3 regions of the Brenneria roseae subsp. americana genome follow, and region 2 is predicted to be linked to each of the others. Evidence: predicted binding sites of a transcription regulator. Region 2 holds the regulator's gene; each other region holds the start of a gene.
The links. Region 2 encodes CRP, which controls carbon source genes, mostly activating them, when cyclic AMP is high. Its sites were predicted from a motif close to ATGTGANNNNNNTCACAT; they were not measured.
Positions count from the first base shown of each region.

Region 1: the regulator CRP is predicted to act here: its motif matches at 1,124-1,141, upstream of B4923_RS17175 (YfcZ/YiiS family protein).
Region 3: the regulator CRP is predicted to act here: its motif matches at 1,628-1,645, upstream of udp (uridine phosphorylase).

Region 1 covers NZ_QDKJ01000015.1:29,355-32,517, forward strand. The annotation lists gene fadL (long-chain fatty acid transporter FadL) at 1-875, opposite strand, end outside; gene B4923_RS17175 (YfcZ/YiiS family protein) at 1,268-1,564, shown strand; gene fadI (acetyl-CoA C-acyltransferase FadI) at 1,807-3,120, shown strand; gene fadJ (fatty acid oxidation complex subunit alpha FadJ) at 3,117-3,163, shown strand, end outside.
Region 2 covers NZ_QDKJ01000009.1:15,626-18,788, forward strand. The annotation lists gene B4923_RS12540 (phosphoribulokinase) at 1-105, shown strand, start outside; gene B4923_RS12545 (OsmC family protein) at 176-577, opposite strand; gene crp (cAMP-activated global transcriptional regulator CRP) at 896-1,528, shown strand; gene argD (bifunctional acetylornithine/succinyldiaminopimelate transaminase) at 1,602-2,828, opposite strand; gene B4923_RS12560 (aminodeoxychorismate synthase component II) at 2,948-3,163, opposite strand, start outside.
Region 3 covers NZ_QDKJ01000007.1:26,951-30,113, forward strand. The annotation lists gene B4923_RS10315 (tyrosine-protein phosphatase) at 1-490, opposite strand, end outside; gene udp (uridine phosphorylase) at 659-1,429, opposite strand; gene B4923_RS10325 (dienelactone hydrolase family protein) at 1,766-2,593, shown strand; gene metE (5-methyltetrahydropteroyltriglutamate--homocysteine S-methyltransferase) at 2,769-3,163, opposite strand, start outside.

The DNA of each region.
Region 1 (3,163 bases), on a different contig from region 2:
GCCCATTTGGGCGCGACGCGGTGATAAGCCGATACTTCCCACATTTCCGGCAGATTCAGCGTCAGCTTGCCGGGGATGGTGGCACCACCGGTGCCGCCCACTGCCGTTGGCAGATCGTTGCTATAATCGCCGTTGAAATCGATATCGACCTTGGAGCGGTAGGTCAGGCCGAAACGGTGATTTTCATCGACTTCATACAGGATACCGGCGTTCCAGCCAAAACCCCACTCGTCCCCTTCAAGATGCGCCAGACGAGAGGATGGGCCAGCGACGACACCCTGCAACCCTCCAGCGGCAACGGGGATATTCGCTAATTCACCGGCTCTGCGTTCAATTTTCGCATCGGCATAGACCGCATTCACACCCAGGCCAAAGCTGAAGTGCTGGTTAAGACGATAGGCGGCGCTCAGGTTAATGTTGGAGGTGACCAGATCGGTTTTCCCCCCGATGGAACCTGCGGCGTAATTGTCATTGAACTCGGTTGCCAGGCCGTAATTGGTCACGGCGGACGCCCCGACCGCCCATTGTTCATTCAGCGGCATAATAAAATGCAGGTTGGGTACCCAGGCGTGCGGCGCGATGTTTTTGGCGCTGGTATTCTGGCCGGTCAGAGAGTTTTTTCCCTGAATATCAATATCCGGGTTGATATAAGTCACACCGCCGGAAAAGGCGGGACGATCAAACATGGTCATGGTCGCAGGGTTACGGCTACCTGAGGTTGCGTTGTCAGCAACGGCACCTTCGCCTGAAAACGCACGTCCCAGGCCCGATGATGAATACTCATTAAGCTGGAAACCAGCGGCGGATGCGTTTGTTGAAACCAGTGCCACTGCAACAGCAATTGCAGATTGTTTTAACAGGTTTTTCTGGCTCATGACCAAAACCTCTTTATGTGCTTGTTATTTAACTTTGTTACACGGAGTAACAAGGGACGCGCATTGTAGGGGGCGCATTCGGTCTGACAAATCAGACCAGTGGCCAAAGTATAAGTTGTGAATATGGTAATGTTGCAGTTGTGTATTATAAATATGTCCAAAATGATACGAAAATTAGATCCGCTTAACAGTTTGGTTAATTTTACTGAGCGGGAATTACGCAAATTTTACGCTGTTCTAACAATGATATGTGATGGATATCACTAAATATCGCCGTGAACAGTAAGTTCTAGTGCTGACGTGACCCGACGAGTAAAATAAGCAGGAAGAGAAGGTTTTTTGAACTGGATCAAATCTGCTATGCAGGTTATGGCCCCTATGAGGAAAGAACGATGACAAACGCGATAAACAAATGTAGTGCTGAGGAAACTGCTGCCTGCTGCTGCGTTGATGTTGGCACGGTAATGGATAACACGGACTGTACCGCGTCTTACAGCAAGGTCTTTGCTGAACGTGCCGAGGCGGAATCCATGCTGAGCTTGTTAACCGAAAAAGCGCGTGCGGTTGAGTCCGAACCTTGCCAGATCGACAGCAAGATTGATGCTGTCGAGGGCGGTGTAAAGCTGGATATTGATTTCACTTTCTCTTGCCAGGCTGAAACCATGATTTTCCAGCTCGGCCTGCGTTAATTTATCTGGCTTAATCCGATCTGGCAGTTATCCGTATCGACGCGGTTGCCGCCAGATCGAGGCCGCGTTTTTATCACCCCGCTCCGCGGCAACACGCCTGCTTCTCCCCCCAATAATGAGTACCCTCCATCGTCACATTTTTGTGCTGTACCCGTTTGCGTAATGTAACTATCTGGTTAACAATGAGATCAGGTCTGACCTGTTGTGCGCGTGCTTAATTTCTCTGTCGAACAGGAGCGTTTATGAACGAGGTGTTACCACTGACAACCCGTCGTGGCGATCGCGTGGCGATTGTTAACGGGTTACGTACCCCATTTGCCCGTCAGGCAACGGCATATCACGGCGTGCCCGCTATGGATTTGGGGAAAATGGTGGTGAGTGAACTACTCATACGTACCGGAGTGGATCCTGAAATGGTGGAGCAACTGGTATTCGGCCAAGTGGTCCAAATGCCGGAGGCGCCCAATATTGCCAGAGAAATTGTGCTGGGCACGGGCATGAGCGTCCATACCGATGCTTACAGCGTCTCGCGCGCTTGCGCCACCAGCTTTCAGGCCGTGGCCAATATTGCCGAGGGCATTATGGTCGGAACGATTGACGTGGGGATTGCCGGAGGGGCGGATTCTTCTTCCGTGCTGCCAATTGGCGTGAGCAAGAAATTTGCCAGAACGCTGTTGGATTTGAGCAAAGCCCGTACGTTGAGCCAGCGCCTCAAACTGTTGATCCGATTGCGTCCCGGAGATTTGCTGCCTGTCGCGCCTCCCGTCGCTGAGTATTCCACCGGATTGCGAATGGGCGATACCGCTGAGCAAATGGCGAAAACCTATGGTATCACGCGTGAGGAACAGGATGCGCTGGCGCATCGCTCGCATCGTCTGGCTGCACGAGCCTGGGAAGAGGGGAAGCTGTTTGACGAGGTCATGACCGCCTACGTTCCTCCCTACCAGCAGGCGCTGCGTGAAGACAACAATGTTCGTCACGACTCGGCGCCAGAGCATTATGCACGACTACGGCCCGCCTTCGATCGCCGGCATGGCAGCGTAACCGCCGCTAACAGTACGCCTTTGACTGACGGGGCCGCCGCAATTTTGATGATGAGTGAATCCAAAGCCAAAAGTTTGGGGATCGCGCCGCTGGGGTATCTGCGCAGTTACGCGTTTAGCGCCATTGATGTGTGGCAGGATATGCTGCTGGGGCCGGCGTATGCCTCTCCCCTTGCGTTGGAGCGAGCAGGAATTACGCTGGCCGATCTGACGCTGATCGATATGCATGAGGCGTTTGCTGCTCAAACGCTGGCAAACCTGAAGATGTTTGCCAGCGAGGCGTTTGCACGTAATAAACTGGGACGACATTCGCCGTTGGGCGAAGTGGATATGGAGAAATTCAATGTACTTGGCGGCTCTATTGCCTATGGGCATCCGTTTGCGGCGACCGGCGCCCGGATGATTACCCAGACATTGAATGAATTGCGTCGACGTGGCGGCGGATTGGGACTGACCACGGCCTGTGCTGCGGGCGGACTGGGCGCCGCTATGGTTCTGGAGGTGACACCATGATCGACAAACCATCTTTATCCGCTGCATCTGCGGAAAACTCGGC
Region 2 (3,163 bases):
CATATCAATACGCTGGTTGTCCCTGGTGGAAAAATGGGGCTGGCGATGGAGTTAATCATGGCGCCGCTGGTACAACGACTGCTGGAAGGGAAAAAGATCGAATAAGCCCGCGGCGGCACGATAAATGAAGCGCATCGCGCCACCACGATCGCAAGCATATCAGTTAGGGCGAAGGTTACCCCCCAACCTCATGGCTGTGCGTGACTTCAACGGACTGACCCAACATCAATGCAACAGAGCAGTATTTCTCGGCTGACAGCGCCACGGCTCGTTCTACCGCTTGATCGGTCAGCCCTTTTCCCGTCACGATGAAATGCAGATTAATATGGGTAAACAGACGCGGGGCTTCCGTTCTCCGTTCTGAAGTCAATTTCACTTCACAATCGACAACATTGTGACGTCCTTTTTGCAAAATCGACACGACATCAATCGCGCTACAACCACCAACCGACATCAAAACCATTTCCATCGGACTCGGCGCCTTATCACCCGCATTACCATCCATCAGAATCTGATGCCCTGATGAGGATTCGCCAAGAAACGTTAAGCCTTCAACCCATTTAACCCGTGCCTGCATGGTGCCTCCATTAAAAAATTTTTGAAATTTTATACTGTTACTATACAAAAACATCCAATAACCGGAGCTTTATCATGCTGAAGCGAGACAACACAAGACACTTCCTTCAAGCTGTGTTAAAAACGAGAATAGAATCTGCCTTTTCTGGACAAACTCAGATACAAGGAAGATGATGGCGTCGCCAGATATCAGGTTCCAGTATATTCCCTGACGTCATTCTGCTCACACGGATTTTGATTTTTTAGCAGTAACCACGCCGTACAGGGAACTCTGAGCCCTGTGATTTGCGCAGTGAATTACAACAGAGGATGATAGCGAATGGTTCTCGGCAAACCGCAAACAGACCCAACTCTCGAATGGTTCCTTTCTCATTGCCATATCCATAAGTATCCATCGAAGAGCACGCTTATTCACCAGGGTGAAAAAGCAGAAACGCTTTACTACATCGTGAAAGGCTCTGTCGCAGTGCTAATCAAAGATGAAGAAGGCAAAGAAATGATTCTCTCTTATCTCAATCAGGGAGATTTTATCGGCGAGCTTGGCCTGTTTGAAGAAGGTCAGGAGCGCAGTGCCTGGGTACGGGCAAAAACGGCTTGTGAAGTCGCTGAAATTTCTTACAAGAAATTCCGGCAGCTGATTCAGGTCAATCCAGATATCCTCATGCGTCTGTCCGCACAAATGGCGAGCCGTCTGCAGGTTACGTCGGAAAAAGTCGGTAACTTGGCTTTTCTTGATGTGACAGGCCGTATTGCTCAAACGTTGTTGAACCTGGCGAAACAACCCGATGCCATGACGCATCCGGATGGCATGCAAATAAAAATTACCCGTCAGGAAATTGGACAAATTGTTGGCTGTTCGCGTGAAACCGTGGGCCGCATTCTAAAAATGTTGGAAGACCAGAACCTGATCTCCGCACATGGCAAAACGATTGTCGTTTACGGCACTCGTTAAATCCTACTTAACCCGACAAAAAAAGCGTGAAGGCAACTTCACGCTTTTTTAATGATTTCAGGGCAATGACACATTAACCTGCGGCATTAACCACTTGCTCAACGGCTTTCGCAAACTTCGCCATTCCTTGTTCGATATCCTGCTCCTCAATAATCAGCGAAGGTACAAAGCGAATCACATTTGGTCCCGCCATCAGCACCATCACCCCTTGTTCCGCGGCTGCGGCTAAAAAGTCGCCTGCCCGCCCATGCCATTCCGGTTTCAGTTCAGCGCCCAACAATAAGCCCATGCCACGAACCTGCTCGAAAATACCGTACTGATGGTTAATCTTTTCCAACGCACTGATAAATCGATCGTGACGCTCCGCCACCCCCGCCAACACTGCTGGCGTATTGATCGTATCCAGCGCCGCTTCCGCCACGGCGCAAGCCAGAGGGTTACCGCCATAGGTCGTACCGTGTACGCCGACCGTCATCACAGAGGCAATGTCTTCGGTCGTCAGCATCGCACTGATCGGGAAACCGCCGCCCAACGCTTTCGCCGTGGTCAGGATATCCGGCGTAATACCGTAATACATATAGGTAAACAGTTTGCCCGTTCTGCCCATTCCACTTTGCACTTCATCAAAAACCAATAGCGCCTTATGCCGATCGCACAATTCACGCACGCCTTGCAGAAACTCCGGCGTGGCAGGCATGATTCCGCCCTCGCCCTGCACCGGTTCCAGCACAACCGCACAGGTGTGGTCATCCATCACCGCTTTGACCGCCGCCAGATCGTTAAAAGGCACATGCACGATATCCGCGGGTTTGGGTCCAAAACCGTCGGCATATTTTGCCTGCCCGCCAACCGAGACGGTGAATAACGTTCTTCCATGGAACGCGTTATAAAACGCAATAATCTTGGTTTTATATGGGCTATGGCGTTTGATCGCATAGTGGCGCGCCAGTTTAAAAGCCGCTTCGTTTGCCTCGGCCCCGGAGTTAGCAAAAAATACCCGATCGGCAAAGGTCGCATGAATCAGCTTGCTGGCAAGACGTAGCGCCGGCTCATTGGTAAAAATATTGCTGGTGTGCCACAGCTGTTCTCCCTGCTGTTTCAACGCGGCAACCAGAGCAGGATGGCAATGGCCAAGCGCGGTAACCGCAATACCGCCAGAGAAATCAATATATTCCCGCCCTTGCTGATCCCATACCCGGCTTCCCTTACCTTTCACCGGCACAAACTGCGCTGGTGCATAAACCGGCAGAATCACTTTATCGTGAGTTTCTCTCGTTACTGCTTTGTTCTCTGTAGCCATTTGCTGCCCCGCTCTGATATCCCATTGTTCCGAATGAAAATATAGTCATTAAATATGCATAAAAAATCAAATTCAGGCAATATTAAATCACCAACGCCGGGCAATTACTTGCTATACGATTAGATTTTAAGGAAATTATCCAGAAACTGATGCCCCTGCTGACTAAGTATGCTTTCAGGATGGAACTGTACTCCTTCCAATGGCAGTGCCCGGTGTCGAATTCCCATGATCTCATCGCGTTCACCGTCGCACTCGCTCCAGGCCGTCACCTCAAAGCAGTCAGGCAACGAGTCCGCCTCAATGACCAGCGAGTGGTAGCGCGTCACCGTCAGTGG
Region 3 (3,163 bases), on a different contig from region 2:
AACCAATCCCGGTGCGATCTTTACCCACGGCGCAATGTTGTACCAGCGCGCCTTCGTCATCCGGCTGCATCAGCAATGCCACCAATTGACGGTAGGCTGAGTTATCAAACGGTAAACGACGGTAAAGCTCCAGCATAAATGCCCGCGAATCAAACGCCGCCAGCACATCAGATCCTAGCGAATCCAGATTCGCCGTCACTTCATGACGCAGAGGATTGGCCGGAAACGCATGGTAGTTCGCGCCGGACCAAAGGACATCGGGTTTACCCGCAATTTCGTCCTCATCCCGGTAATCAACGACGTGAGAAACCGGTACGCCGGCAAGATATTCACAATCGGCATGACTCAGCAAATCCAGGGAACCGGAACGAAACAGTTTGCCGTGACGAATAAGACGCCCATCTGCGGCGCGGTTCCCACCCAGATCGCGGAAGTTAATTCCACCGTCCAGCGGTAATAAAGAAGGATGGAGCAACATTGGTTCGGTCATATATCTCCTTGCGATTTGTTGTAACGGGCGAGCAACGCCACCGTCTGATGGTCAAACGGCACATCATATCGGTCAACCAATAACAGATTATCAGGAGACGGGCGGGTATCAATGTCGATCGCTCAATAAAACCCGGCCCGCAATGCGCTCGGTAAACAGTACGCGGAACTACTCGGCAGCCAGCAATCGGCGGGTGGCATCCAGCAGAACCTTGATAACGGTTGTCTCAGCCAGTTTCATTGTCGCCACGTCAGGAATTTCCTGTTGGGTCCGGTTAACGATCACGCCGGCGATCATCCCGGCTTTCAGTCCCTGACTGGCGCACATGGTCAGCAGCGTAGCGGACTCCATTTCATAATTCAGTACGCCCATGCTTTGCCACTCCTCCATTGAACCACGGAAGCGGCGCACGACGCGACCAGAGAACGTATCATATCGCTCCTGGCCGGGATAAAACGTGTCGGATGATGCGGTTACCCCAATGTGCAGCGCAACGCCATCCGCCTTCGCCGCGTCAACCAGCGCAGTCGTACAGGCAAAATCAGCAACCGCGGGGAATTCCATGGGCGCGAAATGCAGGCTGGCGCCATCAAGACGCACCGCCGCCGTGGTCACCAGCACATCACCCACGTTGATCCCTTCCTGAATCGCGCCGGTAGTACCGACACGCAGGAAAGTACGGATTCCGAGCTGAGCCAACTCTTCTACCGCGATCGAGGTTGATGGACCACCAATGCCGGTGGAGCAAACAATAACAGACTTCCCATCCAACTCCGCACGCCAGGAGGTAAATTCACGATGCGATGCCAGATATACCGGGTTATCCATCAGACGGGCTATCTTTTCAACACGTTCCGGATCGCCGGGAACGATCGCCAGCGTGGCGCCCTGTAAATCATGCTTTGTCAGACCGAGATGAAAAACATCAGATTTAGACATAACCGCCTCCCAGGCAATTAGTTGAGTAGTCAGAGGTATAAAAAAATTCTTCGACGTTGTACGGCATTGCATAAAACAGCGTTCAGAACGTTTGACAGGGGAAAACCCGCAATCAGCAAGACTCTAGCGTATTACCATGTCGTTTTTAGTGATGGCGATCACTCATAAAAAGGAAACAAAAACCAGCATACATAAAAAACGTGATAATAATCACAAATAGAGGCATCAAAAAACCGTTTACGCCGATGCCGCCGCTTTTATTGTAGATTCTTTAATCATTGTTACTATTGGTTATGGCTGTGAATTTTCACCGCCTGCCCAATACAGGAGATCGCCATGAAGACTGATGAGCCAACAGCCCTCAGACACCTGCCGCGAGGATTTTCTCCGGCGGTGACACCGCAAGCCTCCTCAACCATAAATACGGATACCGCGGACATTATCGCCGCTGAGACCACAATCCTTTCTCAGGGCGAGCAGTTGCCAGCTTACCTTGCCAAACCGGCCAATCAACCAGGACCTTTCCCTATCGTGCTGGTGGTTCAGGAAATTTTCGGCGTCCATCAATATATTCAGGATACTTGCCGTCGTCTGGCTAAACAGGGCTATATGGCCATCGCGCCTGAACTCTATTTCCGCCAGGGCGATCCTAGTCAGTACCATGAAATCCAACAGATTATGACCGAGCTGGTCTACAACGTGCCCGATGCACAAGTGTTATCGGACCTCGATCATGCGGCAAATTGGGCCATCAGGCAGGGAGGCGACGCCAGTAAGCTCGCCATCACCGGTTTCTGCTGGGGCGGGCGTATCGCCTGGCTCTACGCCGCACATAATCCGCAGTTAAAAGCCGCCGTCGCCTGGTACGGAAAATTCAGCGGCGCAAAAACGTTGAATAGTCCCAAACACCCTATTGATATCGCGACAGAACTCTGCGCCCCCGTGCTGGGGTTGTATGGCGCCAAAGATGGAGGGATCCCACTGGACGACGTGGATAAGATGCGTCAGGCGCTGCGCGCCGCCAATGCGGATGCAGAAATTATTGTCTATCCGGATGCGGGACACGCATTCCATGCCGACTATCGCCCCAACTATCATGCAGAATCCGCACAAGACGGCTGGCAGCGCATGCTGGCATGGTTTAAAAAATACGAAGTTTGCTAAACAACAGCAGGGAGGCTTACGCCTCCCTCAGACCATTGACAAAGTTAGATTTTAGGGGAAACACGGGGATGAGGTTCCCGCAGGGATGCCTCGCCCCGTGGTCGCCCCGTGTATCTCAGGTTTACAGACGACTTTGTCAGCAATCTCAAGGAGGCTTACGCCTCCCTTTACCATATCAAGCCTGAACTTCACGCAAACGCTGTGCCGCCTGCACCATGTTCGCCAGCGCCTGACGAGTTTCCGGCCAGCCACGGGTTTTCAGACCACAGTCCGGGTTAACCCACAGACGTTCGGCCGGGATGCGCTGCGCCGCTTTCAACAACAGCGCTTCTATCCATTCAACGCTGGGAACGTTCGGTGAGTGGATGTCATATACGCCCGGGCCGATCTCGTTTGGATATTCAAACTCTTCAAACGATTCCAGCAATTCCATATCGGAACGTGACGTCTCAATGGTAATCACATCCGCATCCAGCGCAGCGATGGAATCCATGATGTCATTAAATTCGCAATAACACATATGAGTGTGAATCTGGGTATCATCCTGCGCGACCGCCGCATTCAGACGGA